DNA from 4 places in the Rhizobium sp. G187 genome. Region 2 is predicted to be linked to each of the others. Evidence: predicted binding sites of a transcription regulator. Region 2 holds the regulator's gene; each other region holds the start of a gene.

The links. The regulator PhoB, encoded in region 2, activates phosphate uptake and scavenging genes when phosphate is short. The targets are predictions, from matches to a motif close to TGTCATNNANCTGTCAT.
Region 1: the regulator PhoB is predicted to act here: its motif matches at 4,957-4,973, upstream of ACSV9I_RS00510 (DUF1045 domain-containing protein).
Region 3: the regulator PhoB is predicted to act here: its motif matches at 4,150-4,166, upstream of ACSV9I_RS11370 (YdcH family protein).
Region 4: the regulator PhoB is predicted to act here: its motif matches at 5,445-5,461, upstream of ACSV9I_RS01950 (UDP-2,3-diacylglucosamine diphosphatase).

Annotation. Positions count from the first base shown of each region.
Region 1 is NZ_JBPUGM010000001.1:102,154-109,966, forward strand. It holds gene ACSV9I_RS00495 (PAS domain-containing protein) at 1-2,961, shown strand, start outside; gene mnmD (tRNA (5-methylaminomethyl-2-thiouridine)(34)-methyltransferase MnmD) at 2,973-3,698, opposite strand; gene ACSV9I_RS00505 (NAD(P)/FAD-dependent oxidoreductase) at 3,701-4,894, shown strand; gene ACSV9I_RS00510 (DUF1045 domain-containing protein) at 5,047-5,754, shown strand; gene puuE (allantoinase PuuE) at 5,845-6,765, shown strand; gene ACSV9I_RS00520 (LysR substrate-binding domain-containing protein) at 6,773-7,645, opposite strand; gene ACSV9I_RS00525 (urea carboxylase-associated family protein) at 7,768-7,813, shown strand, end outside.
Region 2 is NZ_JBPUGM010000006.1:208,914-216,726, reverse strand. It holds gene argF (ornithine carbamoyltransferase) at 12-929, opposite strand; gene ACSV9I_RS17970 (aspartate aminotransferase family protein) at 976-2,172, opposite strand; gene ACSV9I_RS17965 (GcrA family cell cycle regulator) at 2,595-3,143, shown strand; gene phoB (phosphate regulon transcriptional regulator PhoB) at 3,268-3,951, opposite strand; gene phoU (phosphate signaling complex protein PhoU) at 3,980-4,693, opposite strand; gene pstB (phosphate ABC transporter ATP-binding protein PstB) at 4,740-5,525, opposite strand; gene pstA (phosphate ABC transporter permease PstA) at 5,561-6,916, opposite strand; gene pstC (phosphate ABC transporter permease subunit PstC) at 6,913-7,813, opposite strand, start outside.
Region 3 is NZ_JBPUGM010000003.1:457,192-465,004, forward strand. It holds gene ACSV9I_RS11340 (alpha/beta fold hydrolase) at 1-973, opposite strand, end outside; gene ACSV9I_RS11345 (tetratricopeptide repeat protein) at 1,087-1,791, opposite strand; gene ykgO (type B 50S ribosomal protein L36) at 1,904-2,029, opposite strand; gene ACSV9I_RS11355 (5-(carboxyamino)imidazole ribonucleotide synthase) at 2,207-3,271, opposite strand; gene purE (5-(carboxyamino)imidazole ribonucleotide mutase) at 3,268-3,768, opposite strand; gene ACSV9I_RS11365 (YdcH family protein) at 3,787-3,990, opposite strand; gene ACSV9I_RS11370 (YdcH family protein) at 4,226-4,402, shown strand; gene ACSV9I_RS11375 (ArsR/SmtB family transcription factor) at 4,539-4,799, opposite strand; gene ACSV9I_RS11380 (sulfite exporter TauE/SafE family protein) at 4,868-5,644, opposite strand; gene ACSV9I_RS11385 (thiamine phosphate synthase) at 5,750-6,397, shown strand; gene ACSV9I_RS11390 (tetratricopeptide repeat protein) at 6,406-7,596, shown strand; gene ACSV9I_RS11395 (MgtC/SapB family protein) at 7,639-7,813, shown strand, end outside.
Region 4 is NZ_JBPUGM010000001.1:417,666-425,478, reverse strand. It holds gene ACSV9I_RS01975 (hypothetical protein) at 1-254, shown strand, start outside; gene ACSV9I_RS01970 (ABC-type transport auxiliary lipoprotein family protein) at 360-989, opposite strand; gene ACSV9I_RS01965 (MlaD family protein) at 1,019-2,392, opposite strand; gene ACSV9I_RS01960 (ABC transporter ATP-binding protein) at 2,396-3,214, opposite strand; gene ACSV9I_RS01955 (ABC transporter permease) at 3,223-4,371, opposite strand; gene ACSV9I_RS01950 (UDP-2,3-diacylglucosamine diphosphatase) at 4,543-5,397, opposite strand; gene ACSV9I_RS01945 (NADP-dependent malic enzyme) at 5,598-7,813, shown strand, end outside.

The sequences.
Region 1 (7,813 bases), on a different contig from region 2:
CCGCTGATTGATGCGAAGACGCCATCGGGTCGAGCGCTGGCTGCGGGTAGCCGCAAGCTTGAGGGTGGGCGCATTCTCGTCACGTATTCCGATGTCAGCGATATGGTTCAGCGCGAGGAAGAAACGCTGCTCTATCGTGCGGCTCTTGAGCAAATGCAGGTTCCTGTATTCATCCGCGACATCGATCGGCGGCTGATATACGTCAACGGCGCTTATGAAGAACTGCACCAACAGCGTCGGGAAGACATCTACGGCATGACGGAAGCCGAGATGTGGCCGGAGCGTGGCCAGCAACTGACCGAAGAAAATATCCGCTGCCTCGAACATGGCGAAGTGATCGAGCGCCCGAGTGATGTCGTCATTCGTGACGGTGAGGAAATTTCAGTCATTACCCGGATCAACCGGATCACGACCGCGCAGCACAAGCACTTTCTCGTCGGTTCCGTCACCGATGTTTCGGTGATAAAACGCGGGCAGGAGGCAGTTCGGGAGGCGCAAGCAAGAGCCGAAGCCCTTTATCAGGATCTCGTCGCAATGTTGCACATCATGCCCGTCGGCGTGGTGATCCTCAACGCTGACTACATGGTGGAATTCGCCAACGAAAAATGCCGTGAGATCTGGAACTGGCCGGAGGACTTGCCGCTGGCAGGTCTCAGCTTCCGTTCGTATTGTGAGCGCAACCATAGCCAAGGCAAGACCTGGCCGGGACTTGAGTTCGAAGAAGGATACAGGCGTCGGATTGCGCAGTTCGATGCACTTGAAGGCTCACAGACGACCGAGCTGTCCTATGATGACGGACAGCATGTGCTGGCGACCATAACGCGGCTGCGCGATCGCAAGATCCTGATGACCTATTCGGATCTGACCGAGATGCGCAAGCGCGAGAAGGAGATCGACGAGGCGCAGGAACAGCTTGAGCGGCTTGGTCAGTTGATGCAGGACACGATGCGCCTGACGTCCCAGGGATTGGTGGCGATCGAGAGAGGCAGGATCGCGGAGATCAATCCTGCCTTCATTCGTATTCTCGACCTCCCGGAGGATCTCGCAGCGATCGGTTCGCGCTGGCGCGATATCTTCAGCTATTGTGCCGAAAGGGGTGATTTCGGCACCGAGGGTCAGGCAATCCTCAGCCAGTGGCAGGCAGCCATGAAGGAAACCACCGGGGTTTCCACGACCTTCATGGCCGGGGCCAAGACATGGGTGAAGCTGGAGGCCACATTCGGTGGATCGGGCAGCTGTGTCGTCGTGCTCACGGATATCACCGAACTCAAGGTGCGCGAGGCGGAACTCGAAGTGCTTCTGGCGCGGAGCGAAGCGGCCGACAAGGCGAAGTCCGACTTCCTCGCCAATATGAGCCATGAAATCCGTACGCCGATGAATGGTGTGCTCGGCATGGCGGAGCTTTTGTCCAAGTCGACGCTCGACAGCCGCCAGAAGACTTTTGTCGATATCATCATGAAGTCCGGCAATGCGCTTCTGACAATCATCAACGACATCCTGGACTTCTCCAAGATCGATGCCGGTCAGCTGAAGCTGCGGAATTCGCCTTTTGATCCCGTCGAGGCGATCGAGGATGTCGCAACGCTCCTATCTGCGGCTGCGGCCGAGAAGGACATCGAACTGGTGATTTCCGGCGATCAGGCGGTCGATCATACATTCCTCGGTGATCCCGGTCGCTTCCGCCAGATCGTCACCAACCTGCTCGGCAATGCGATCAAGTTCACCGAGAAGGGGCATGTGCACATCGACCTGTCGAGCGAACCGCTGGGTGATGGCAAGGCAAGGTTGATCGTCAGCATATCGGATACGGGAGTGGGCATTGCGCCGGAGATGCAGGCGCAGATCTTTGAAAAGTTCTCGCAGGTGGACACGTCATCGACCCGTCGCCACGAGGGCACCGGGCTTGGTCTGGCGATTACCGCGGGGCTGATCAAGCTTTTCGGCGGCCAGCTGAATGTGCGCTCGCAACTCGGCAAGGGCTCTGTGTTCACGGTTGAAATGCCGCTCAAGGTTGTTGCGGAGCGGCGCCGGCAAAAGGAGCTGCCGGCCAACGTCAAGGATGCGCGGGTTCTCGTCATTGATGACAATGCGGTCAACCGCCAGATCCTCGGCGAGCAGCTGTCTATGTGGGGTTTCGACGGCCATGCCGTGGAAAGCGGGCGGCTGGGACTGCAGATCCTGGATGAGGCCCATCGTGCAGGGATCACCGTTGATGCTGTCATCATAGACTATCACATGCCGGAAATGAACGGCACAGATGTCGCGCGGATTATCCGCAACGATCGCCGCTTCGACGACATGCCTCTGATTTTCCTGACCTCCATGGATATGGCAGGCAGCGAGCAACTGTTTGAAAGCCTGAGGGTCCAGGCGCATCTGATGAAACCGGCGCGGGCGAATGTTCTGAGGGGTGCGATCATCGATGTCATTCGCACAACACGGCTGGGTGCAGGGCGCCCTCTGGTGGCTCCGCCTCTGGAACTGCAGCCGCAGATTGAGTGTCCCGTCGGTAACGCTGCCGAGGCAATGTCGGTGCAGATGCCGGCAGAGGATGTTCGGATCCTGATTGCCGAGGACAATGAGGTGAACCAGATCGTGTTCAACCAGATCCTCGCCGGCAGCGGCATCCGCTACCGCATCGTCGGCAATGGGCAGCTCGCAGTGGATGCTTGGCGAACCCACAAGCCGGATCTGATCCTGATGGATGTATCGATGCCGGTGCTCAACGGACATGAGGCCTGCCGCGCCATTCGCAGCGAAGAAATGCTGCACGGCCTGGGCGAGCATGTCCCGATCGTTGGGGTTACTGCCCATGCCCTCGACAGTGATCGCGAGGCCTGTATCGCGGCCGGTATGGACGACTATCTGTCGAAGCCGATTTCGCCGGAAACGCTCATGCGCAAGATCGGCGAATGGTATGCTCTTGAGCCGGGGCAAATTGCCGGGGGGCTCGGCGCCTAGTCCTAGGCCACTTAGACGATCGCTCTTACGCCGCTCAGCATTTCACGCTTGCCGGCAAAACCCGGTCGACGGTCAACGGCAAAGCCTGCGGCCTGCAGATTGCGGCGAACGAAGCCGGCTGCGGCGTAGGTGGCAAAACTGCCGCCCGGACACGTGTGGTCATGGACATTTTGCATCAGCTCCGGCGACCACATGGCGCTGTTGCGCGACGGGGCAAAACCATCGAGATACCAGGCGTCAAAGACCAAGGACGACGCCTGCAGCTGTTCAAGCGCATCGCCGCAAAACACCGTCAACCGTGTTTGGTCGTCAAGATCAATGTCGACTTGGCCGGATGGCTCGGACGGCCAGCGGGCAACCAGAGACTTGCGTTCTTCGTCGATCTCCGGCCAGCGCGAAAGCGCGCGATCGATGTCGGCTGCCTGCATGGGATAGAGTTCGAAGGAGACAAAGTGAAGGGTGACGTCGGCGGACCGCTCCCGCTTCCACTGCCGCCATGTTTCGCAAGCGTTGAGGCCGGTGCCGAAGCCGAGTTCACCGATCCTGAAGGCGGCACTGTCACGCCAACGTTCGGGCAGGCCATTGCCGGCGAGGAAGACGTGGCCGCATTCCAGCCGGCCGTCGGTGCGGCAATAAAAGTGATCGCCAAAGGCAGTCGAATAGGGCATATCGCCCTCTTGCCAGGTGAGGGGCGTCTGGTCTTGGCCCGCCTCGGGCGTAATGTCTGAATGGGTCATGCATGTCCGATAAATTGCTGGCGCTCTCCGGTCAATCGCACGCCGACCTTGTCATCATTGGTGGCGGCATTATGGGGCTCTGGGCGGCACTCAAGGCCGAGCGCCGGGGCATCGATACGATCCTGATTGACGGGGCCGGTCTGGCGCAGGGTGCGAGTGGCGGATTGCTCGGCGCACTGATGGCGCACATGCCGGATCGCTGGAACGAGAAGAAGCAACTGCAATTCGACGGCTTGCTGTCGCTTGAGGGAGAGATTGCATCCCTTGAAGCCGAGACCGGCCTTTCGACGGGCTATCGCCGCTGCGGGCGGCTGATCCCCTTGCCGAAGCCGCATCTGCGGCCGATTGCCGAGCGTCATCAGGCCGAAGCCAAGGTCAATTGGCAACAGCAGGGCAGGGCTTTTGACTGGCAGGTGCTGGATGAAACGCCGCATCCGGGCTGGCCGGACCTGCATGTCAGTGAAGCCGGTCTGGTTCATGACAGCTTTGCGGGTCGCGTATCACCGCGTGGCTTGACCAGTGCTATCGCGGCAAGGTTGGCAAAGAGCGATCGGGTGCGCATCCTCCAGGGAAGTCCTGTGCAGTCGATCGACCGAACGGCTGGTCAGGTCATGTTGGCGGATGGCAGCCATGTTGGATATGGACATCTTCTGGTTGCTGCGGGTTGGCAGTCATTTCCGCTTTTGACCTCGGTCGGACCCGAATTGCAGCAGCCCCTGGGGCGGGCCGTGAAGGGGCAGGCGGCGCTGTTGAAGGCGGACTTTCCCGGTGATTTGCCGTTGCTCTATCTCGATGGGCTCTATGTCGTTCCGCACGAGGGTGGACATGTCGCGATCGGGAGCACCAGCGAGAACAGTTTTGAGGACCCTTTCGGGACTGACGACAAACTCGACCTCCTGGTTGCTGCCGCCCGACGGCTGGCTCCGGTGCTCGAACAGGCCGAACTGGTCGAACGCTGGGCAGGCTTGAGGCCACGGGCGCTTGAAAGTGATCCAATGGTGGGGCCGCATCCGGACGCGCCTGCGATCATTGCGCTGACCGGTGGCTTCAAGGTCAGCTTCGGGATTGCGCATCTTCTGGCGGATGCGGCGCTTGATGCGGTGGAGGGCAAAGTGATGGCCCTGCCAGAGAGCTTCCTGTTATCGCGACATCTTTCCGCCGCTCTCATCGCGAAAGCGACGTCGCCGGCGCCTTGAACTTTTGGCATCCCGGGCACATGCGGACGGATGTCACGCAGCGTGCAATACGGTGTTGTCTCCTTCGTGAAGCTGTCATGTAAATCACCTAACCACTGGGTTGTAACGGTCATTGCTAAAATGACCGACTCGAACCAGGCGGAGGGTTGGACATGCGCTATGCGATCTGTTTTACGCCCTCTGCCGGTAACCCTCTGGCATTGGCTGCCGCAAGCTGGCTTGGCCGCAATGTTTTTTCAGGCCTGCCCGTCGAACACCCCAGCCTGCGTGGCATCGGCCTGCATGAAATCGCCTTTCATACGGCGCTGCCGCGTCGATTCGGCTTCCATGCAACGTTCAAGGCGCCGTTCCGTCTTTCGCATGGCGCCACCGAGGCGGCGTTCCTGAACGACCTGATGCTGTTTGCTGACAGGATGGATCCTGTTCTGTTGCAGGGCCTGCGTGTCGGTCGGATCGGTGATGTCTATGGATTGATCCTTGATCGGCCCTGTCCGGCCGTCGACCACCTTGCTGCCTCGATCGTCCAGGTCTTTGACGGCTTTAGAGCACCACTGAGTGAGGCGGAAATCGAGCGACGCAATCCGGACAGGCTGTCTGCGCCACAATTTTCCAACCTCAATCGCTGGGGCCATCCCTATGTGATGGACGAGTTCCGCTTTCACATGACCCTTACCGGGCCGCTTCTTGGGCGTGACTTTGCGCGAATCGAGGAGGCAATGAAGATCCATTTTGACCCGGCACTGGTGGAGCCGGTCGTGATCGATCATCTGGCGCTCTTCGTTGAAGCCGAGCCGGGGGCGCCTTTCCAGGTGCATTCGCTGCATCCGTTCGGCCGGATCGCCAATCGGCGTATCGCGTGATTTTCTGCATTGCAGCAATACCTGCTTTTTACGTCTCGACAGCCTCCCTTTGCGCCAATAGCTTCTCGACAAAACACGAGAGGTGAACCCATGACGACTGCTCCTTATCCCCGCGATCTCGTCGGCTACGGCCGCAACAGTCCTGATCCGAAGTGGCCGGGAGATGCGCGCGTCGCAGTACAGTTCGTGGTCAACTATGAAGAAGGCGGCGAGAGCAATATCCTCGACGGCGATCCGGCCTCGGAAAATCTCCTGTCGGAAATCGTTGGCGCCCAGCCGTGGCCCGGCCAGCGCAACCTCAACATGGAATCGATCTACGAATATGGCTCGCGCGCCGGCTTCTGGCGACTATGGCGGATGTTTACCGAGCGCCAGGTGCCTGTCACCGTCTATGGCGTAACGCTCGCCATGGCGCGTAACCCTGAAGCTGTTGCCGCGATGAAGGAAGCGAACTGGGAGATCGCCAGCCACGGCTATCGCTGGCTCGAATACAAGGATTTTCCCGAAGACGTCGAGCGCGAGCATATTCGCGAGGCGGTCCGGCTGCACAAGGAACTGACCGGCTCGCATCCGCTCGGCATGTATCAAGGCAAGCCATCCATGAACACGCTGCGCCTCGTGATGGAGGAGGGCGGTTTCATGTATTCGTCCGACAATTATTCCGACGACCTACCGTTCTGGGTGCCGGATCTCGACGGCAAGCCCTTCCTGATCATCCCCTATACGCTCGAGACCAATGACATGCGCTTTGCGACCCCGCAGGGCTTCAACTCCGGCGACCAGTTCTTCACCTATCTCAAGGACGCCTTCGACGTGCTCTATGAGGAGGGCAAAAACGGCAGCCCGAAGATGATGTCCGTCGGCCTCCACTGCCGCCTTGTTGGCCGTCCAGGTCGGGCGGCAGCCTTGGCGCGGTTCATCGATTACGTGACGGGTCACGAGAAGGTCTGGATCCCCAAGCGCATCGAGATTGCCGAGCATTGGCACAAGCACCATAAGCCGGCATGGTGAGGCTATCTCAGGGGCCTTGCTCGGCTGCTTCCACCAGCAACCAGTTGCGCAAAATCGCTGCGGGCTCATGCAAATCCGCGCCTGACAGGAGCCAGTAGGCCTTGTCCGCGTCGGCGGCGTCTTCGAACAGGACTGTCAGCGAACCGGCTGCCAGATGGTCGGCAATCAGGGCTGTCGGGCACAGGCCGATGCCGAGGCCTGAGAGGACCGAGCTGACCAGCAGATTGAAATCAGCATAGAGCGGGCCTGCGGGTGTCTGGCCGTCGACGTCGTGTCGGGCCAGCCAGGATTGCCACGCGGCTTCAGTCGCGTCATGCAGCAGGTGATGATTCTGAAGATCGGCTGCACTGGTGATCGGGCCGTGTTTCTCCAGATAGGCCGGTGCGCAGGTCGGCCGGGTGGCGGCGCTGAGAATGGCTTCAGCGCGGCCAGGCGGCCTTGTGCCATGGCGGATCAGGAGATCTGTTCCAGCCTCTTCCGGCGTCAATGCGCCGAGCGGATAGACAACCGAGACCTGGATTTCGGGATGCGCGGCGCGAAAGCGGGGCAGCCGGGGGCCAAGCCAGTGGTTTACCACCGAGGGCTTGCAGGCGAGGCTGACGCGCAGTCCGTTGCGGCGGGCCGTCAAACGCTCGACCGCGCGGGAAATATGGCCGAGACCTTCAGAGCATGCGGCGCCCAGTTCGCGCCCCTCTGCCGTTAAGCGCACGCCGCGGGCTCGCCTCTCGAAGAGGGTGAGTTCCAGCCAGTCCTCCAGCGCCTTCACATGCTGACTGATGGCCGCTGCAGTCATGCCGAGTTCCTTTCCGGCCTGCAGAAAACTTTCGCGGCGTGCGGCGGCCTCGAAGGCGCGTAGCGTGGAGGGGGGTGGCAGTTTCATATCGTCATGCATAAGCAAGACTTGCTCATCGGGCAAGAAGAAGCCGCGTTGTCAGGTGCTGGCAGTTCAGGCACCTTGCGGCCTCCTACTTATACATTTTTCTCTCCAGACCGGAGCATGCCATGTCGCCCTTCAATTCCACGATCCCCGTTCCCGCCGATGCAGCCG
Region 2 (7,813 bases):
GGCGCTCGGTGTCAGATTGCGCCGAGGCACCAGGCCAGAATGGACTTTTGGGCGTGGAGACGATTTTCCGCCTCGTCGAACACCACGGACTGCGGACCATCGATCACCTCATCAGTGACTTCCTCGCCACGATGGGCTGGCAGGCAATGCAGGAACAGCGCCTCATCCTTTGCCTTCTTCATCAGGTCAGCATTGACCTGGAAGGGCTGGAAGACGTTGTGGCCACGCGCCTTGTGCTCCTGGTTCATCGACACCCAGGTATCGGTGATGACGGCATCCGCACCGTCGACTGCACGATCGGCATCATGGCACAGCAGGATCTCTCCGCCATTGTTGCGGGCCCAGTTGAGGATCTTGTCATCGGGTTCCGAGCCAAGCGGAACGGCCATGTTCATCCGGTAACCAAAGCGGGCAGAGCCCTCGACCAGGGAGTGCAACACGTTGTTGCCGTCACCCGTCCAGGCGAGCGTCTTGCCGGCAATCGGACCGCGATGCTCTTCGATCGTCATGATGTCAGCCATGATCTGGCAGGGATGCGTGAGGTCTGTCAGGGCGTTGATCACCGGCACAGTCGCATGCTCGGCCATCTCCAGAAGACGGGCGTGATCGGTGGTACGGATCATGATGGCATCGACGTAGCGCGACAGGACCTTGGCCGTATCGCCAATGGTTTCGGCGCGACCGAGCTGCATTTCGGTGCCGGACAGGAAAAGTGTTTCACCACCGAGCTGGCGCATGCCGACATCGAAGGAGACGCGGGTGCGCGTGGAGGGCTTTTCGAAGATCATCGCCAGCATCTTGCCAGCCAGCGGCTTGCCTGCGGTTCCAGCCTTGGTTGCCTGCTTCCGGGTCAACGCATCGTCCAGCATGGTGCGGAGGTCTGCTGCGGAGACTGCGGAAAGATCGAGGAAATGCTTCGGGGATGCCATCTAAACTACCTGTTCTCGGCTTTCTCGGTATTGTGGTCCGGTCGTATCACGCAGACTTGGCGAGGGTTTCACGCACGCGCTCTGCAGCGCGCTCGATGCGGGCGAGACCATCGCGCGCTTCTTCGGCCGTCACCGTCAGCGGCGGCAACAGGCGGATGACGTTGTCGCCGGCCGGAACGCCTAGCAAGTGCTCGGCGCGCATCGCCATGAGCAGCTCGACATTCGGAATCTTCGCCTTGATGCCGAGCATCAGGCCTTCGCCCCTGATATCCTCGATAACATCCGGGAAGCGATCCTTCAGCGATGCCAGCCCCTGGCGGAACACCAGCGCCGTGTCGCGAACATGCTCCAGGAAGCCGTCCGCAAGAACGACGTCGAGAACGGCATTGCCGACAGCCATGGCCAGCGGGTTGCCGCCATAGGTGGAGCCATGGGTTCCAGCCTTCATGCCTTCAGCTGCGTCATCCGTTGCAAGGCAAGCGCCGAGCGGAAAGCCGCCACCGATACCCTTGGCGACCGCCATGATATCGGGCGTGATGCCGGCCCATTCATAGGCGAAGAGCTTGCCGGTCCGGCCGACGCCGCACTGAACTTCATCAAGGATCAGGAGCAGTCCGTGTTCATCGCAGATGTCACGCAAGGCTCGCAGCATCTCGACCGGGATCGGACGAATACCGCCCTCACCCTGAACGGGCTCGACGAGAACAGCAGCCGTCGCATCCGTGATTGCAGCCTTGACCGCATCAAGATCACCGAAGGGGACCTGATCAAATCCTGGCGCCTTTGGACCGAAGCCTTCCAGGTATTTTTCCTGGCCGCCGGCCGCGATGGTGGCGATGGTGCGTCCGTGGAATGCGCCTTCCATCGTGATGATGTGGAACTTCTCCGGATGGCCTTTGGCGAAATGGTAGCGGCGCGCCGTCTTGATGGCGCATTCCAGCGCTTCGGCACCCGAATTGGTGAAAAAGACACGGTCGGCAAATGTGGCCTCTGTCAGCCGCCGACCGAGTTCTTCCTGGCCAGGCACTTCATAGAGGTTGGACACATGCCAGACCTTGTCGGCCTGCGCCTTCAGCGCGTCCACCAGATGCGGATGGGCGTGGCCCAATGAGTTCACCGCGACGCCAGCGGCAAAATCCAGATAGCGCTCGCCCTTTTCCGTGATCAGCCAGACGCCCTCACCTCGCTCGAAGCGCATCGGCGCCCGATTGTAGGTCTGGTAGAGCGGCGTCGCATCAGCCATCAGCGGAGATCCTTCCTGGAACGGCCCATCCACTCGCAAAGCAGAAGGGACAAATTGAAAATGCCGCCTTACGGCGGCGCCGGCACTATCCGCACTTCGCATTGCAATGTCAACGAAAGTCACGGCTACAAGGGCTTGCGGGGCGCATACACGGGCACCGCGACAGCAAACCATTCGAATATTTCGACCTGTTGCATACTTGACTCACTCGTCCAGCAAGTTGGGGAAAACCGCGAAATCGATTCCAGATGATTCTCCCGACTCTTGTCACGGAGTCACCCGGACACTAGGTTAACTTTCAATAAATCGAGTTGATGCGGCGGAATTGATCACCAAAAGTTACGAGGCGGGCTGCCGCGGATTCATCCGCGGCGACGGTGACGGATTCTGCCATGAACACGCTAGCGGCGGAGAGATATGGCATGAACGCAAACGCACAATGGTCAGATGACAGAGTTGAAAAACTGAAGCGTCTGTGGGCCGATGGCCTCAGCGCAAGTCAGATCGCAGCACAATTGGGTGGCGGCGTCAGCCGCAACGCCGTCATTGGCAAGGTCCATCGCCTGAACCTGCCCGGCCGCGCCAAGGCCGGCGGCAGCACAAGCACGCCGCGTCCGGCAAAGCGCCCGGCGCCGGCGCCGCGTCCCGCCGGTTTTCCGGCACGCCCGCAGGCTGCAACGGCACGCCCCGCAGCACGGGCATCCGGTTCGGTCGCGCTGAAGGAAGATGCGGCGATCGAGATTTTCGAGCAGGCCGCTCCGCGCCAGGCGCTCAACGTGGTGGTGCCGATTTCGCGCCGCCTCGCCCTGACGGAACTGACCGAGCGGACCTGCAAATGGCCGATCGGCGACCCGATGAAGGACGATTTCCACTTTTGCGGCTGCGAGATCAACGACGCGTCGCCCTATTGCACGTATCATGCGAAGCTCGCCTACCAGCCGGTCAGCGATCGTCGCCGGGCCGCTCGTTAAAACGAGTTCAGCGATCATCAGACAGGCCCTTCGGGGCCTGTTTTCGTTTGTGCATACCGCATGCATCAAAAGGCCGCCCGCGGTTTCCCGGGGCGGCCTTTTGCTGGAATAGATGGCGTTCGGATCAGGCTTCCATGGAATAGCCCGCGCCGCGTACAGTGCGGATCACATCCTGCATGTTGGAGAAGTTCAACGCCTTGCGCAGGCGTCCCACATGCACATCAACCGTGCGTTCGTCGACATAGATATCATGACCCCAGACGCCGTCGAGCAGCTGAGAGCGTGAAAAGACGCGACCCGGGGAAACCATCAAAAATTCCAGCAGGCGGAACTCGGTAGGCCCAAGCCGCACTTCGCGGCTCTTGCGGTGAACGCGATGGGTTTCGCGATCCAGCTCGATATCACCACAACGCAAGACGCTGGACAGGACTTCGGGCTTGGCACGGCGCAGCATGGCCTTGACCCGGGCCATGAGTTCCGGCGTGGAGAAGGGCTTGACGACATAGTCGTCAGCACCCGTGGCCAGACCGCGGACGCGCTCGCTCTCTTCACCCCGTGCCGTGAGCATGATGATCGGAAGCCGTTCGGTTTCCGGCCGCATGCGCAGGCGACGGCAGAGCTCGATTCCCGACACACCCGGGAGCATCCAATCGAGCAGAAGCAGATCGGGAACCCGCTCCTGAAGCCGAATTTCGGCTTCGTCGCCCCGCATGATGGTCTCGACCTCATAGCCTTCGGCTTCGAGATTGTAGCGCAGGAGAACGCTCAGCGCCTCCTCGTCTTCCACGACGGCAATCTTCGGCTGCATCAGAACGTCACCTCGTCTCGGGACCCGGTTACTCGGTTATCGCACCGACTGATGAGGTGAGGTCTTCCTTCGGACGCTCGCCCTCGGGTGCTGCCCCGGTGGTCATGTAGTAGATGGTCTCGGCGATGTTCGTGGCGTGGTCGCCGATACGCTCGATGTTCTTGGCGCAGAACAGGAGATGCGTGCAGCTGGTGATGTTGCGCGGATCTTCCATCATGTAGGTCAGCAGCTCGCGGAACAGCGAAGTATAGATCGAGTCGATCTCTTCGTCGCGGTCCCGGATCGACTTCGCCTTTTCGGCGGAGCGGGTCGTGTAGACGTCGAGCACTTCCTTGAGCTGAGCGAGCGCCAGATCCGAGAGATGCTCAAGGCCGCGGGCGAGCTTGCGCGGAACGCCCGTCGCCTGGATGGCAACCACGCGCTTGGAGTTGCTCTTGCCGAGGTCGCCGACGCGTTCCAAATCCGCTGCGATGCGCAGGGCGCCGATGATCTCGCGCAGGTCGGCGGCAACCGGCTGGCGCTTGGCAATGGTGATCACGGCCTTTTCGCCGATTTCCTTTTCCATCGCGTCCATCAGGACGTCGTCGGAAATGATCTTCTGAGCGAGAGCCGCATCGGAATTCACCAGGGCGCGTACGCTTTCGGCGACCATCTGCTCCGCGAGACCTCCCATTTCGGAGATGCGGCGCATCAGGAATTTCAGTTCTTCATCGAAAGCCGAATAGATATGGGTCGAAGCCATCGCGGATATTCCTTGAATTGGGTTGGGCCGTGGGTCTGTTTTCGGCTCAGCCGAAGCGGCCCATGATGTAATCCTGGGTGCGCTGGTCATCCGGGTTGGTGAACATCTTGTCGGTGTCGTTTTCTTCGACGAGTTCGCCGAGATGGAACATCGCCGTCCGCTGCGACACGCGGGCCGCCTGCTGCATGGAATGGGTGACGATCACGATGGTGAAGTTCTCGCGCAGTTCGTGGATCAGCTCCTCGACCTTGGCGGTCGCGATCGGGTCCAGTGCCGAGCAGGGTTCGTCCATGAGGATCACTTCCGGGCTGACGGCCACGGCGCGCGCGATGCACAGACGCTGCTGCTGACCACCGGAAAGGCCGGTGCCAGCGGCATCGAGACGATCCTTCACCTCGTTCCACAGGCCTGCCTTTTGCAGGGCAACGGACACGATCTCATCAAGGTCCGCCTTGTTCTTGGCCAGACCGTGGATGCGCGGGCCGTAGGCGACGTTCTCGTAGATCGACTTCGGGAACGGGTTCGGCTTCTGGAAGACCATGCCGACCTTGGCGCGCAGCTGTACGGGGTCAACCTTCGCGTCGTAGATATTCTCGGCGTCGATCAGGATATTGCCCTCGACGCGGCAGCTGGCGATCGTGTCGTTCATCCGGTTGATGCAACGCAGGAAGGTCGACTTGCCGCAGCCCGACGGGCCAATGAAGGCGGTGACAGAGCGCGGACGGATCTCGATGTTCACATCGCGCAGGGCCTGCTTCTCGCCGTAGTAAACCTGCACATCGCGTGCGGTGATCTTGGATTCAGTCATGATTGGCGCTTTCGTCGTGGTCATCTTAGTCGAGAGATTGTTCATCATCATACACCCCCTTACCAACGACGCTCAAACCGGCGACGCAGAATGATTGCTACCAAGTTCATCAGGATCAGGAAGACCAGCAGGACGATGATGGCGCCAGAGGCACGCTCAACAAAGGCCGGGTCGCCGCGCTGCGTCCAGTTGTAGACCTGGACCGGCAGCGCCGAGGCGGGCTGGAAGAAACCATCCGGCGGACCGGCTGGGAATTCCTTGACGAAAGCCACCATGCCAATGAGCAGGAGCGGCGCCGTTTCGCCGAGGGCGCGAGCAAGACCAATGATCGCACCGGTCAGGATGCCCGGCATGGCGAGCGGCAGGACGTGGTGGAAGATCGACTGCATCTTCGAGGCACCCACGCCGAGTGCCGCATCCCGGATCGACGGCGGCACTGCCTTCAGCGCCGAACGTGTGGCAATGATGATGGTCGGGAGCGTCATCAGGGTCAGAACGAGACCACCGACGACGGGCGCCGACTGCGGCAGGCCGACGAAGTTGATCAGAACGGCAAGGCCCAGGATCCCGAAGACGATGGAGGGCACGGCCGCCAGATTGGCGATGTTCACCTCGATCAGATCGGTAAACCAGTTCTGCGGCGCAAACTCCTCAAGATAGATCGAGGTGGCGACGCCGATTGGCAGCGACAGAACCAGGACGATCAGCATCATATAGGCCGATCCGATGATCGCGATGCCGAGGCCTGCGGCTTCCGGACGCGTGTCCGAAGCATCTGGCGAGGTGAAGAAGGACCAGTTGAACTTGGTCACCAGGATACCGGCCTGCTTCAACGTGTCGGCAAGCGCCAGCTGCTCTGGCGAGACATTCCTGTCCAGCTTCGCGCTGTCCATGGTCACACGGCCCTTGTAGTAGCCGTCGATGCGTCCAGCAGCGAGCAAGTCAAAGGAGATCGTCTGGCCGATGACCGAGGGGTCAGCGAGCACAAAGCCGCGCAGGTTGGCCGGGCCTTCCTTGGAGATGAGCTCGGCAACAGCCTTCGGCGTCAGCCCTCCGGCCGCGAGACCCTTTTCGGCAATTGCATCACCGAGCGCCTTTTCGATCAGCGGGGCGTAACCAAAGGTCGAAACCTTGGCCACGGCCGCCCGATCGCGGGTGCCGGCAGGGTCGAGCTTGGCCGGGTCGAGAAAGACGTCAATCGTGATGTAGGTCTGCTGGAAGGACGACAGGCCGTTCGACAGGATCGAGGTCAGAAGTCCGACCAACGCGATGATGCCGAATGCAACGGCGGCCTTGCCGAGAAGGCGGAACCGGGCTTCGGCCCGGTTGCGCCGGCGTGTCCGTTCGTCCAGGTTCAAAAGAGACTTGGTCTGCCCCTTTGCGACGGGGGCTCCGAATGCGGTGAGGTCGGTCATTCGTACTGCTCCCGGTACTTACGGACAATGTAAAGCGCCATCACGTTCAAAAGCAGGGTGATGACAAACAGGGTGAGGCCAAGCGCAAAGGCGACAAGCGTCTCAGGACTTGCAAATTCGGTGTCGCCCGTCAGCTGGCTGACGATCTTCACGGTCACCGTTGTCATGGCCTCGAAGGGATTGAGATCAAGCTTGGCGGAGGCGCCTGCCCCGAGCACGACGATCATGGTTTCACCGATCGCGCGGCTGGCGGCCAGCAGGACCGCACCGACGATGCCCGGAAGGGCGGCCGGCAGAACGACCTGCTTGATCGTCTCGGACTGGGTGGAGCCCAGTGCATAAGAACCGTCACGCAGGGCTTGAGGAACGGCATTGATAATGTCGTCCGAGAGCGACGACACGAAGGGTATGATCATCACACCCATGACGAGGCCGGCTGTCAGGACCGACGAGGACGAATTTCCGAGACCCATCGGCTGAGCCAGCCAATCGCGCAGGAAAGGACCGACGGTTATGAGGGCAAAGAGGCCATACACGATGGTCGGAATGCCTGCGAGCATTTCAATCGCTGGCTTGACGATGCTGCGCGTCTTCGGGCCTGCATATTCCGACAGGAAGACGGCGATCATCAGGCCGATCGGAACGGCGATCACGAGAGAGATCAGCGACACATAGAAGGTGCCCCAGAGCAGCGGCAGGATGCCGAGGTCAGAGCCGCCACGGAACTGCGGGTTCCAGACGGTTGAGAAGAAGAAATCCTGGGCTGGGTAGATCGTGAAGAAGACATAGGTCTCTACGACCAGAGACCCAACGATGCCGACGGTCGTCAGGATCGCGACGAGCGAGGAGATCATCAGGACAGCCTTGACGAAGCTCTCGCTGATGTTGCGAGCACGA
Region 3 (7,813 bases), on a different contig from region 2:
CCGCACGGGCCATGGTCTGAAGGTCGCGTGGGTTGCCTGCGACCTTCTCGATTGCGGCTATCGCAATCTCTGTCACCACATAGTCCGGCTTATGGCCGAGGCCTTCGATCCAGACCAATTCGGAGCCCGCAATATCGCGGGCGAGGCCTTTTGAGTGGATCTCTTCCAGCACGATTTCATCACTGTCTCCGGTGATGACCACCGTCGGACGCGTGATTTCCCTGTATCGTGGCGAAAAGCGGGTGACGTAGTCCAGGAGGCCCGCGACATCGGTTGCATTGGCGCGGAATGTCTGTGGCCGCAGCACAAGCGCAGGGCCGGTGTCTTCGACATAGGTTTGCGGAAGCGGATTGGGTGCGAAGACGTGGTGCGTTGCCGGCTCCAGCCGGGCCATGCCGGCATGGAGTGCAATCGTGTTGCAGAAGATCGGCCCGATGATCGGTGCCGATGCCACATGATAATACCAGTCGACGCCGCCGGGCCAGGGATGAGTGGCCGCGGCCAGGAAGACGAGACCCTCGACCTTGTCGGAATGCAGCACCCCGAAGCTTGCTGCAATCGCGCCACCAAAGGAGTGGCCAACGATGACCGCACGCTTGATCCCCTTCTTCTCCATCAGTCTGGCAATCGCATTGGCCTGGCCGTCCGGCGTATCGTTTTCTGGCCCGCCGCGCTCCGAATAGCCGTGTCCCGGCCGGTCGACAAACAGGAGTTCGGCGCGACCGCGCAGCGGTTCCAGAAAGGCCCCCACCTGGTCACGCAGATTGCCGGAGGCACCGTGGATGAAGACAACAGGCGGAAGGTCAGCATTCTCGCCTGCCGGCAGATGCAGCGCGTTGAGCCCGTAGCCGCCGATATCCGTCAGCGTGCCTGTATTGGGATACCGAGCCTCGATTGCGCGGGCGCGCAGATGGGTGGCAATCGCAAGTGCCACCAGAATGAGGGCGAGCAGTGCTAGAAAACCGAGGAGCACGAGGCCGAGGCGGGAGGCGATGAACAAGAGTGGGATCTTTCAGGCAAGGACTGTCTGCGCCAAGAGATCGTGCTGTGGAGCCATTCGTCAAGGGCCACGAAACGGGTGACCGTTTACGTCCTCTGCCCGGCGATTTCCTCAGACAGCTTTGCCACCAGTTCCTGTGCCTCACGGTCGGCCGGGAAGACCTCGAGGTAGCGTTCCCAGGCGGCAAGGGCCGCATCCTTGCTGCCACGTTCGGTGAGGATGCCGGCAAGGCCTGCAATGGCGCCGAAATGGCGGGGCTCGAGTTTCAGCACACGCTCTATGTCCGAGACGGACATGCGGTAATTGCCCATTGAGAAATGCAGGGTGGCTCGCTGGTTCCAGGCACCGGCGAAATCAGGCTTCAGGACAATCGCCTGGTCAAGGAAATCAAGGGCGGCGGCATTGCGCTTTTCAGCGGCTGCCTTGGCGGACCATTGCATGAGGAGGTCGACGGTCGGGCTGGACGACTCGCTCCAGCGTGCCATGACACTGTTGGCGATCTGGCGTGCGGCGTCCGGATTGCGCTCGCGCTTGAGCTCGACGAGCATCTCATCGATGCTCTTTACTTTCTGCGGCGGTGCCTTGACGGGGATGCGCTCGACCCCGGCTGCCGGTGGTGCTGCTTGAGGTGTTGCGGGCGCAGCAGGCCGCGTTTCCGGCACGATCGTGCCTGGAGCCTCCGGTGGTGCCGGCATGGGCTGATCCGGCGCTTGCGCCAGCGAGGAGCCGGTCATGAGCAAGGCGGAGACAAACAGCGGAGAAAGGGTGAGTCGCAAAGAAAAACGGCGCATTCAGGGAAGGTAGTCCCTCAGCGCCGTCTTTCAAACTCAATTTTTCGAAATCAACACGCCAGTGAATGGCGCGCAGACCAGCAGCGCGTCGGGATCCGGAGATCCCGAAGCATCAGCCCTGGCGGGCCTTGAAGCGCGGGTTCTGCTTGTTGATGATGTAGATACGGCCCTTGCGGCGAACCAGACGGTTGTCGCGATGACGGGCCTTAAGCGCTTTCAGCGAGTTCTTGATCTTCATTTTTCTGGTCCACAACGATTGTCGGGGAATGTGTCATTCACCCACTGTCTGAAACAATCAAAAGCGCGCCGCTGGGCGCGCCCCTGAAGAGTTGGGCGCAATTAGCCCGAGGGAGGCCTGCCTGTCAACCGGTTGGGCGGCATTTGCCCAGCCCAAAAGGCTAAAAAACGGGAGTTATCAGTCCCGGAACGGCAGGATTTGCGTAACATGACCCATCTTGCGACCGGGCCGGGCTTCCGTCTTGCCGTAGAGATGGACGAGCACGTTCGGCTTTGCGAGCCAGGCCGGCACAGAATCGATGTCGTCACCAATCAGATTCGTCATCACGCAATCGGAGTGGCGTACGGGATCGCCAAGAGTGAGGCCCGCAACGGCACGGATGTGCTGCTCGAACTGCGAAACGATGCAGGCGGCTTCCGTCCAGTGCCCGGAATTGTGAACGCGGGGCGCGATCTCATTGGCAATCAGGGAGCCGTCTTCAAGCACGAAGAATTCCATGCCGACCACGCCGACATAGCCGAGGCCATCAAGCAATTTGGTTGCGGCCTCGCGTGCGGCCTGAGCTGTCTCGTTGGCGATCGCGGCCGGCAGTGTCGAGGTGTGCAGGATGCCGTTGCGATGCACGTTTTCCGTCGGATCGTAGCAACGCACGTCGCCGTCGATGCCGCGGGCAGCGATGATCGAGATCTCGCGGACAAAGGGCACGAAGCTTTCGAGGATGAGCGGCACGCCGCCGAGTTCGGCAAAGGCACCGGTGGATGGATCTCCCTTGCGGAAGACCTTCTGGCCCTTGCCGTCGTAACCGAAACGGCGGGTCTTCAAGACACCTTCGCCGCCGAAATCGGCGAGTGCGGCGTCGAGACCCGCCTGGCTGTCGATGGCATGGAAGCGGGCGGTCTCAATCCCTGAGGCATTGAGGAAGCGTTTTTCCGTCACGCGATCCTGGGCGACTTCCAGCGCTTTTGGCGGCGGATAGACTGGAACATTGTGCGCCAGTGTTTCGGCGGCGGAGACGGGCACGTTCTCGAATTCGTAGGTCACGACGTCGCAGATTTTGGCGAGTTCGGCCAGGGCCTCTGCATCGTCGTAGGCAGCTGTGATCTGCCGATTGGCGAGCTGGGCGGCGGGGCTGTTTGCCTGCGGCTCGAGAATCACGGTCTGGAAATTCATGCGGGCGGCTGCCATGGCCAGCATGCGACCGAGTTGGCCGCCGCCGATAATGCCGATCGTACGAACGGTCATGGCGCTTCGTCCACCGGATAATCGGCAACAGAGCCTGTTTGGCGGGCAATCCACTCGTCCAGGCGGTCGGCAAGCTCGTCGTCGTAGATGGCAAGGACACGGGCGGCGAGCAGGCCTGCATTAACGGCGCCTGCCCGGCCGATGGCGAGTGTGCCGACCGGAATGCCGGCGGGCATCTGGACGATGGAATAGAGGCTGTCGAGACCGGACATGGATTTCGACTGGACCGGTACGCCGAAGACCGGAAGCGGGGTGAGTGAAGCCACCATGCCGGGCAGGTGGGCGGCACCGCCGGCGCCGGCGATGATCACCTTGAAGCCCTCGTCGCGGGCGCCTTTGGCGAAGGCCACCATACGGTCAGGCGTTCGGTGTGCCGAAACGATCCGAGCCTCGTAGTCGACGCCGAGTGCGTCCAGGGTGTCGGCGGCATTCTTCATGGTTTCCCAGTCGGACTGGCTTCCCATGATGATGGCGACGGGCGGGCACTCAGCTGTCATCAGGCTATCCTTCTGCCTTCATGCGATGATATCGGGGATGATCTGGTCTTCGATGGAGGTGATCTTGTCCTTGATCGCCAGCTTCTTCTTCTTCATTCGCTGGATTCTCAAGGCGTCGCATCCGGTCGCGATCATGGCGTTGATCGCCGCATCGTAATCCTCGTGCTCCTGGCGAAGCCGTGCCAGCGAGAGCCGAATGTCAGCCTGTTCCTGATCGGCCATCGTTTTTCCCCATTTTTGCGCCTCGAGCCCATCCTATACGAAGGCCCCGGAGATTCGCGCAAGCTCCTATCACCAAATACCGGTAACGGGAAGTTATCCTTCTGCGCGATTATCGACGCCGGAATTTGCCCTTTCGCCTTCGACAAACCGCATTTCTCGTGTCACATTACTTTCGCAAAGCCTGAAACTCCAGCGGATGAGGGCTGGAGGTAGGCGACAAGGAAGGACGTATCAAATGACCATACAGGCTCATCTTGACTCGCTGCAGAAGAAGCATGGCGCTATCGAGGAAAAGCTCCATGATGCGCTCGCATCTCCCTCCACCGACGATCAGCAGATCGCCGAACTTAAGCGCCTGAAATTGCGACTCAAGGATGAAATGGAACGCCTGAGGGCTTCGACACGCCACTGATCCATACCCTTTCCGGGCTGTGCCGGGAGACGATCCTAAGGTCGCTCCCGCCGTACTGATGAAGCAGCCCACATCAACCCGCCCCGGAGTTCCCCCGAGCTTCGGGGCTTTTGTTTGCTTATACGGGGGCTGTGGCTCAGGACCAGAATTGGTCGAGCCAGAGGTTCATCCGGTCAAAGCCGGGGCGTCGGATGAAATATATGCGACGTGTGCCTTCGGCGCGCACATCGACGAGACCGGAATCAAGCAGGGCTTTCAGGTGCTGTGAGACCGCAGGGCGACTGATCGGCATCTGGCTGGCAAGGTCGTTGACGGTTCTCGGTCCGCGACGGAGATCCTCCAGGATCTGCCGGCGGTTGGGATCTGCAATCGCCATGAAAGGATCCACGTTCGTCATGGGCAAACGTTAGGCGAAAGGCCGCTTCCCGGCAAGCGGGAATGTGCGCTGCAGCACTCGTCAAAAAGTCAAAGGCCGAGGGCGCCACTTGCGCCGTCGTAGAAGAGCTTTCCGCCGGCCACCAGCACCATGCCGTACATCAGCGGATAGAAGAGGGAGGGCCTCAGATGATGGACGAGTTTCGCGCCGATCAGCGTGGAAATCAGGGCGACCGGCAGAAGGCCGATCGACAATTTCAGATTTGTCGCATCGAGTTCTCCGAGGGCGAAATATGGGATCACCTTGATGGCGTTCAGGATGGCGAAGAAGCGGGTAGACGCGCCGGTATAGGTCTTGGGGTCGAGTTTCAGCGGCAGTGTGTAAACCTGGAATGGCGGGCCGCCCGCATGGGCGACGAAACTGCCATAACCGGAAAGCAATCCCCAGATCGAGCCTGCAAGTGGGCGCTGGGGGGCCGGCAGTGCCGCCGGACTGTTGCGCGCCGTCCAGATATCGATGAAGTAGCGCAGTGCAAAGACAACCGAAATCCCGCCCAAAACCAGCCGCATGGCGTCAGCCGAGACGTAGCTCGATGTAGCCCAGCCGAGACCGAGGCCTATCAATGCGCCCGGCATCATGGCGGTGAGGGTGCTCGCACTGTTGTACTTGCGCCAGGACCAGAGCGCTGCCGCATCCATGACCAGAAGGATCGGCAAGAAGATTGCCGCTGCCTGCATGGGCGGGACGGCAAAGGCCATCAGTGGTACACCGATCAGCGCAAGCGCTCCGCCAAGGCCGCCTTTGGACAGGCCGACCAGCGCTACTGCGGGGATTGCGACAGCATAGAAGTTCGGGTCGGTCAGCATTGTGCGGTTGATCCTTTCGGTCGAGCGGTCTATCGGATTTAAACAGACATTACGAGGACCATTTCCGCAGGGTGCGGAGCCGTCCCATCACCGGATTGACCCCGCATGACCGAAGATCGCTGCCGTCTCGTTCTCATCGTTCCCGATATTGCCGATCCGGCCGAATGCGCAAGGATCGTTGGCGATGCGCTGCGCGGCGGCGACGTGGCTTCGGTGATTATCCCCTCCTATGGCCGCGACGACGCGACCTTCCAGAAAGCGGCGGAAGCGCTGGTGCCGGTTATCCAGGCCGCGGGTGCCGCGGCACTGGTCGTCGACGACAGCCGGACTGCGGGACGAGTGAAGGCGGATGGCCTGCATGTGACCGGCAATGCCGCAGCGCTTGCGGAAGCCGTCGAAAAGCATGCGCCCAAGCTGATCGTCGGTGGTGGCAATGCCATGGACCGCGATCATGCGCTGCAGATCGGCGAGGCGCAGCCCGACTATGTCTTCTTCGGCAAGCTCGACGGCGACATCAAGCCTGAAGCACATTCGAAGAATGTGGCACTCGGCGAGTGGTGGTCGGCGATGATCGAGATCCCCTGCATCGTCATGGGCGGAACAGACCCGGCCTCTGCCGTCGTCGTGGCAGCGAGCGGGGTGGAATTTGTGGCCCTCGGCAAGGCCGTTTTCGAAGATCCTGCAAACGCCGCTGTGATCGTTGCACGCGTGAATGCGGAACTTGACGAAAAAGCGCCACGGTTTGAAGCTTAGACCGCGTCATGCGCCAAACCTCGCCAATCCTTCGCCTGATTTGTACAGCCCTTGCCGGGGTCGTGCTTTCGTTGTCTGTGGCCCAGGCCCAGGAGGAAGAAGGCCTCGATATCGGTGATGCGCCGGTCATTATGCCCGCAGATCCAGCGGATGCCGGAACCATCGAGCGAGGACTGGATGGCGGCGGACCGGACAATTCGGGCGATGCCAGAGCGCTCGACCGCAATGCGCGTGATTCGGCCCCTCCGGTCGTCAAGGGTGCGAAGGTCTCTCCTGATGGCGGGAAAGAAGAGCTGCAGGGCATCAATATCTTCCTGCGCATGGGAACGCCGTTGCCCGAGCTTCCACTGGAGCGGCCTTTCGCCGACGAACCGGACGAGGCTTATGGCGCGTTCCAGCGCGGCCTGTTCCTGACGGCGGTCGACAAGGCGCTGCCGCGCGCTCAACTCGGCGATCCGGCGGCACAAACGCTGCTGGCTGAAATCATGTCGCGAGGCTTGGGCGTCAAGCGCGATCCGAAGGGAGCCGCTTTCTGGTATGCGCAGGCAGCCCAGGGCGGCGATCCGGCCGCGATGTTCAAATACGCGCTGCTGATGATGGAGGGCCGTGTCGTCGAGCAGGACAAGGCCAAGGCCGACGACTATATGCGCCGTGCCGCCGAAGCCGGAAACGCTTCGGCGCAGTTCAACTGGGCGCAGATCCTGGTCTCTGAAAATCCCGGCGTGCGCGGCCTCACCATGGCCATGCCCTTTTACGAGAAAGCAGCCGAGCAGGGGATCGCCGATGCGCAATATGCGCTGGCTCAGGTCTATTCGGCGCTGAAGGAAATCCCGCAGGAAAAGAAGAACCGCGCCCGCGAATGGATGGAGCGCGCCGCGCGGGCCGGTTTTGATACCGCACAGCTCGATATGGGCCTGTGGCAGGTGAACGGCTATAATGGTCCGCGCGACTACGAGAAGGGCTATCGCTGGCTGAGCATCGCGGCCAAGCGCGGCAATGTCGTTGCGCAGAACCGGCTGGCGCATCTCTATATCAATGCGCTCGGCACGGCACCCAATCCCGTCGAAGCGGCGAAGTGGTATGTGCTGTCGCGCCGCGCGGGTCTCAAGGATGTCGGGCTTGAAGATTTCTATCTTGGCCTGAACGAGGACCAGCAGAAGCAGGCCATTGACCAGGCCAACCGGTTCCGGAGGGGCTAAGGTCACACACCGCCGATCGCCGCCTGGGGGAGGGCGGAAGAGATGGACCTGATTGACCTGTTCCAGAGACTGGGCCTTGCGATTGCAATTGGCGCTGCCATTGGCGTCGAGCGGCACTGGCGCGAGCGCGAGGAGCCAGACGGGGCGCGGATCGCCGGGATCCGGACCTTCACTCTGATTGGCATGACCGGCGGCCTTGCGGGCCTGATCGAGACAT
Region 4 (7,813 bases), on a different contig from region 2:
GCGGCGAGCGCGACATCTTCACCCGTCGCCTCTACACGTTGAAGGGTCAGCAGACCTTTGACGAGATCAAGCGCAAGTACGATCGCGAGCCGGAATTCCGCGTCGCCGTCGACCGCTACATCGCCGATTTCGAAAAGCTGCTCGGCGACGTCGCCCGCACCGACCGGGACAAGACGATTACCCAGTCCTACCTGACCTCCGATACCGGCAAGGTCTACACGATGCTGGCACATGCCGCAGGCCGCTTCAGCTGAAGCGGAAGCTGGCCAAAGGCTTGAACCGACCACCTGATATAATTGAAAAACCCCGGATCGCTACGCGATCCGGGGTTTTTCAATGGTAGTCTGTAAAGGCGCCGGTCAGATAGACTTCAGTGTCCAGGCCACGATATCGGCTGTCACTGTAGCAAAGGCCCGATCCAGAGCCTCGACATAGTCGGCATTGCTGCTGCTTGCCGAGCGGGCTTCTGCGCGGAAGCTGCGCTGCGCCTTAACGGAGCCGTTGCGGTCATTGAGCAGTTTTACCGAAATCTCCACAACCCCACGATCGCCACCGCTCGCGACCACTTCAAATGTGCGAACATCGGTCACCAGCTGGTAGTCGATCGCCAGGCCCTGGCCAGGCCGCCCGACACCGCCCAGACGCCCAGTGTTCTCGAAGGCCTCGATCAAGTTGGACTGCACAACGCGGGTGAGCCGGTCACTCCACTGTGCCTTGCTCAGATAGCGGATTTCAGAACCCGATACGCGAACAAGGATCTGCTCGCTATCGAGCGCCTTCAACGCCACCGGGTCCGCCACCAGCAATTGCCGTGATCGGGCCGACGCCGTTGTTGCGACATCGACAGGTGAAGCCGAGAGGTCGAACGTATCGTTCACTGCAGACGAGCCGCATCCGGACAGGCCAAACAACCCGATCGCCAGAACGGAAGCGAGCAATGCGCCTCTCGTTCGGTTCGTCGGCCGCGATGCGGCATGAGCCGTAAACATCATCATTGCTGCTTTTCCCTTCAGCCCTCTCATCGGCGCGTCCGCCCGTCGAATTCCTTGACCGTATCGCCGCCGAAGAGGAGACGTTGCGGATCCTGATCGAAATTGGTGATGGCGTCGTTCAACCCGCGCACGGTCTGGCGCGTGTCGTTCACCAGTGTCTGGATGTCGCGCAACCCGCTGCTCGAGAAGCGCTGGAGATTTTCGGCGATCGGCCCGATACGCGAATTCAGGTTCTCCGCTGCTTCGCGGATCGTGACCAGCGTCTTGCGCGCTTCGGCGCTGAGGGAATCTGCTTCGCCGGATCCCAGGAAGGCATCAACCTTCTTCAGGATACCGTCGACCTGCGTGGAGGCATTGTTCAGACGGTTTGCAAGCTGTGTGAAGTCGTCGATTGCGCGGTCGATATCGCCCTTGCGATCGGCAAAACTGTCGGACAACTCGCGGAAATTCGCCAGCGCCTGTCGCGCATCACCGGTTGCAACCGACACATCATCAACCACGCGTCCGATCTTCTGGCTATCGACCGCTGCAATGAGCGCATCGACGCGCGTCAGCGTCTGGTCAGCATTATTGCCGAAGCGACGGAAGGTGTCGGATGTCTCCTTGAAACTGTCCATCGTCGGGCCGACCCTGTCGGAGGCCGAGGCAAAGCTTGCTGTCGCACGCTCGGTATTGCTGAGGATCTGGTCGATCTTGTCGGAATTCAGCGCCTTGAACAGGTCTTCCGCTGCGCCCAATGTCGCGTCAAGGCGACCGGAAAGGCCCGAGACGGAATCCGAAAGCGCACTGACGCTGCTCAGGAACTGATCGATCCCCTTTGCATTGTCAGCAAGCGACTTTGAGAAGGTCTCGGCATTGCGAACCGTGTTCGTCAAAGGTGCACGCGCGTCCACAATAAAGCCCTGGAGCTCGCCGATTGCATCATCGGCCCGCTGGAGAATGCGGTCTGCCGTCGACAGAAGATTTGTCACGCTCGACTGATCTGCCATCAGCACGGCAGGCTCTCCCGTATCCAGCGCCCGGCGAAGAATACGTTCACCGGAGCCGCTTCCTGCACCGGAAAGTTCGATATAGGCCGCACCCGTCAGGCCCTGGATCTCGAGTACAGCCTTGGTCGTGGCGGTCACGGGTGCATCTGCGCGCACCTCGGTAAAGGCCACAGAGAACTGCGGGTCTTCGTTGTCGATATAGAGATTGCGCACCGAACCGACAGCAATGCCGTTGAAACGCACTGCAGACCCGACAGTCAGCCCGTTGGCAGACCCCGGAATGCGGATGGCAAGCGGCGCCATGGGACCACCGCGACCATATTCAGCCATCCAGTAGACGAAGCCGAAAGCCGCCGCGATCACCAGCATGGTGAAAAAGCCCACGATTGTGTAATTGGCTTTGGTTTCCATAGGTCACTCTACCGGATGTCTGGCGGATACATCCGCACGGGGAATGGAACGGGCGCGCTTGCCCTTGAAATAGGACTGCACCCAGGCATCATCGAATGCGAGCATGTCGTCCAGGGTTCCTTCGACAAGAACCTTCTTTTGTCCGAGCACCGCGATACGGTCGCAGACGGAAAACAGACTGTCGAGATCGTGAGTGACCATGTAGACGGTCAACCCAAGCGTATCGCGCAATTGGGCGATCAATTCGTCGAACTCGGCAGCGCCGATCGGGTCGAGACCGGATGTCGGTTCATCAAGGAAGACCAGATCCGGGTCCAGCGCGAGCGCGCGCGCAAGCGCCGCGCGCTTGATCATGCCGCCGGAGAGTTCCGAAGGGTAGCGATCAGCGGCCTCTGGCTTCAGTCCCACCAGTTCGATCTTGAGATAGGCCAGTTCATCCATAAGCCACTGCGGCAGATCGAGATATTCCCGCATCGGCAGCTGAATGTTTTCCTTCACCGTCAACGACGAGAAAAGTGCGCCATGCTGGAAAAGAACCCCGAGCCGCGTGTCGAGCATCATGCGCTCGACATCGCTCACGGCATCATAGTCGGCGCCCAGGATCTCGATCCTGCCTGAGCGGCGCGGCAGCAACCGGAGAACCGTGCGCATGAGAACCGATTTTCCGGCCCCTGACGCCCCAACGAAGCCGAGGATCTCACCGCGATAAATGTCGAGGTTCAGATGGTCGAGGACAATATTATCGCCGAAGGCAACCGTCAGGTCCTTCACCGACAGGATGGGCTGTCGGACCTTCGTCTTCTGTGCGGTCTCATCACGCATTCCGCACCTCAGAACTCGATTGCTGCGTAGAACATGGCGAACAGACCGTCCACCAGGATCACGACGAATATGGATTTGACGACGGAGGCCGTGACATGTCGACCGAGCGACTCGGCACTGCCGCCCACCTTCATGCCCTCCACCGCGGCAATGATGCCGATGATCAGTGCCATGAAAGGCGCCTTGATCATTCCGGTGGCGAGTGTCGAGTAGTCGACTGCCTCATGCAAACGGCTGAGAAACACTTCGAACGTGATCCCCGAATATCCCCAGACCACAACCGCTGCACCGAACAAAGCTGCGAAATTCGCAAGGATCGTCAACAACGGCAAGGCGATCGTCAGCGCCACAAGCCTCGGAAAGACAAGAACACCGATCGGGTTGAGACCGATGACCTTCAAGGCATCGATTTCCTCCCGCATTTTCATCGAGCCGATTTCGGCCGTGATAGCACTGCCCGAGCGACCGGCAATCATGATCGCAGTCAGAAGCACACCGATTTCACGCAGCTGGAGAATGCCGACAAGGTCGACGACAAAAACTTCCGCGCCGAAATAGCGAAGCTGAAAGGCTCCTTGCTGGGCAATGATCGCGCCGATCAGGAAGGACATGAGAAGAATGATCGGAACGGCGCGCACGCCCATATGGTCGAGCTGATTGACCACGGATGCGGGTGATACGCCCGCGCCGCGTCCAAGCTTCGTTTGGGCGCCGCGCACGGCCGACCCCAGGACGAACATCATCGCCACCAGATCGTCCCAGAGCGAGATGGTTGCCCGACCGACGGGCTCGAAAATGCGATCGACGAGCCGCCGGTCATCCACCGACTTCTCGGGCGCCTGGACGCGCTCAGGCAGCGCCTCGATCATCTCGCGCATTTCTGCGGTGCCGCCGGTGATCTCGATGGCACGACCCTGAGCGTTGCGTTGCGCCACGAAACGGCGGACCAGCCACGCCCCGGCCGTATCCATGGCCGTTACGTCAGTCAGATCGACAACTTCACGACGTCGGTCATCGGTATCAACCAGATCGCCGGCGCTCCTGACCACAGCACCAATCTGATTGTTTTTCCAGCTGCCCCCAAGCCGAATGAGGCGCTGCTCGCCGGCGCTCTCGTCGATATCGATGCGGGCTGAATCAGGTTGAACCGATGTCAAGGAGTGGCAGCTTCCCAAGATGCAGACCGGCGAATCCAAGCCGGCCCCGAAACTAGAACATGGCGCGCACTATAACGACCCGCGTCGCGGATGTAATCCTTAACGAAACCCTAAGCACAAGATGTTGCTCGTTTGGCGGGACCATTGATTTCTTTGCAACAGTAACGGCATTCACGCCGCCCGTATGCCTTCGTCGCGGGCAGCCTCGCCAAGGCCAGCAAGCGAGACCGGAACCATCTGCGGCTCGCCTGACATGCGAGAAGCCGATTCGCTTACGCGACCAGCCCAGGAGATGAGTTCAAGCCGACCGTCATGGTGTTCGGCAATGGCAGTGCAGCTCTCCACCCAGTCGCCGGTATTGACGTAGTGGATGCCGTCGATGTCTTCCATCACCGCATGGTGGATGTGACCGCAGATCACACCATCGACGTCGTTGCGCCGGGCTTCTTCCGCCACGACCTTCTGAAATTCACCGATAAAGTTAACAGCATGTTTCACCTGCAGTTTCGCCCAGGCTGAAAAAGACCAGTAGGGCATGCCGAGCCGCCGGCGGACTGCCGCGAGAATGACATTAATCGCAATCGCGGTGTCATAGGCCCAGTCACCGAGATAGGCGAGAAGACGGGCATTTCGCACCACAACATCAAACTCGTCGCCATGCAGAACGAGATACTTCTTGCCGTCTGCCATTTCATGGATCATTCGCTCGGCAACTTCGATGCCACCGAAGTGTGTGCCGGGGAAACCGCGCAGGAACTCGTCGTGATTGCCCGGAATATACACAATCCGGGTCCCTTTGCGCGCCTTGCGCAGCAGTTTTTGAACCACATCATTGCAAGGTTGCGGCCAGTACCAGCTGCGTTTCAGGCGCCAGCCGTCGATGATATCGCCGACCAAAATGATCGTCTCGGCCTCATGGATACGCAGGAAGTCGAGCAGGAAATCCGTCTTTGCCGCCTTCGATCCGAGATGAACGTCGGAGATGAATAGGGTGCGGAAATGACGCGCGTCACTCTCTGTTTCCACGGGCTTCGTCCTTTCATACTGTCACGCTAGCGCTTAACCAGACTCGTGTTGCAGGATGATGACATGCTCTTCTCGCCCTCCTTCCCGGGCACCGGCGCATGGCGTATGCGGGAACGAATGGTGGAACTAAAGTCTACCACTGCTGGACATTTCGTGTATGACGTTGACGATATTGACGACATGAAACGCCCGGTGGACTGATGAATTCCGACGAGACGAACAAGCAGCAATCTGTGAACCCGACCGCTGACCTGGACGAACAGGCCCTCTTCTATCATCGGTATCCACGACCCGGAAAACTGGAAATCCAGGCGACAAAACCGCTCGGCAACCAGCGTGACCTGGCCCTGGCCTATTCACCGGGCGTCGCTGCTCCCTGCCTCGCCATCAAGGACGATCCGGCTGCTGCCGACGACTACACCGCGCGCTCTAATCTCGTTGCCGTCATCTCCAACGGCACCGCCGTGCTCGGCCTTGGCAATATCGGCCCATTGGCCTCCAAGCCGGTCATGGAAGGCAAAGCCGTTCTGTTCAAGAAGTTCGCCGGCATCGATGTCTTCGACATCGAAATCGATGCGCCAAGTGTCGAACAGATGGTCTCGACCATATCTGCCCTTGAGCCGACCTTTGGTGGCATCAATCTCGAAGACATCAAGGCGCCGGAGTGTTTCCAGGTCGAAGACCAGTTGCGCGAGATGATGAACATTCCGGTCTTCCATGATGACCAGCATGGAACCGCGATCATTGTTGCCGCCGCCATTCTGAACGGACTCGAGCTCGCAGGGAAGTCGATTGCCAACGTCAAGATCGTCGCTTCCGGCGCTGGCGCCGCTGCATTGGCCTGTCTCAACCTGCTGGTGATTCTGGGAGCAAAGCGCGAGAACATCTGGGTGCATGACATCGAGGGGCTTGTCTATAAGGGCCGCAACGAGCTCATGGACCGCTGGAAAGAAGTCTATGCGCAAGAGACCGATAAACGCTCGCTTCACGAATCAATTGAAGGCGCGGATGTCTTCCTTGGTCTCTCCGCCGCCGGCGTCCTGAAACCTGAACTTCTCGCCCAGATGGCGCCAAAGCCGCTGATCATGGCGCTCGCCAATCCCAAGCCCGAAATCATGCCGGAAGAGGCACGCGCAGCGCGCCCGGATGCCATGATCTGTACCGGACGCTCGGATTTTCCGAACCAGGTCAACAACGTCCTGTGCTTCCCCTACATCTTCCGCGGCGCACTGGATTGCGGCGCCACCACGATCAATGAAGAGATGAAGATGGCGGCCGTGCGCGCCATTGCGGCGCTTGCCCGCGAGGAAGTCTCGGAAGTCGCGGCCCGCGCCTATAGCGGCGAGACACCCGTCTTCGGACCCGACTATCTGATCCCCTCACCTTTCGATCCGCGTCTCATTCTGCGCATCGCTCCGGCCGTTGCCCGCGCTGCTGCCGAAAGCGGTGTCGCCCGCCGTCCAATTGCCGATTTTGACACCTATCTCGATCAACTCAACCGCTTCGTCTTCCGCTCCGGCTTCGTGATGAAGCCGATCTTTGCTGCGGCAAAAACGGCATCAAAGAAGCGCGTCATCTTCGCAGAAGGCGAAGACGAACGCGTATTACGCGCAGCCCAGGTCCTGCTTGAGGACGGGATCGGCGAACCGATCCTGATTGGCCGTCCGCAAATTATCGAGACGCGCCTGAAGCGCTACGGTCTCAGGGTTCGTCCCGGCGTCGATTTCCAGCTGGTCAATCCGGAAGACGATCCGCGTTATCGCGACTATGTCGATGAATATTTTGCGCTTGTGGGCCGTGCAGGAATCAATCCGGAAGCCGCCCGCACGATCGTGCGCACCAACACCACCGTCATTGGCGCGCTTGCCGTCAAGCGCGGCGATGCCGATGCGCTGATCTGCGGCGTCGAGGGACGCTACGACCGCCATGTAAAGGACGTTCGCCATATCATTGGTAAGCGTTCGGGCGTGCGTGACTTCTCGGGCCTTAGCCTGCTGATTTCCCAGCGCGGCGCCATCTTCCTGACCGACACCTTCGTCACCGACGATCCGACCGCGGAAGAAATTGCCGAAATGACGGTCATGGCGGCCCACGAAATCCGCCGCTTCGGGATCACTCCGAAGGCCGCACTCCTGTCGCATTCCAATTTCGGCTCTCGCCCTTCGGCCAGCGCCAGCAAGATGCGGGCAGCCCTTGAAATCATCCGGGCGGAAGCGCCAGAGATCGAAGTAGACGGCGAAATGCAGGGTGGCTCGGCCTTGTCGGAAGTCTTGCGGAAACGTGCCATGCCCGACAGTACGCTGACGGGTGAAGCAAACCTCCTCGTCTTCCCGAACCTCGATGCGGCAAACATTTCGCTCGGAATCGTTCGCACTATGATGGATGCTTTGCATGTCGGCCCAATATTGCTTGGGGC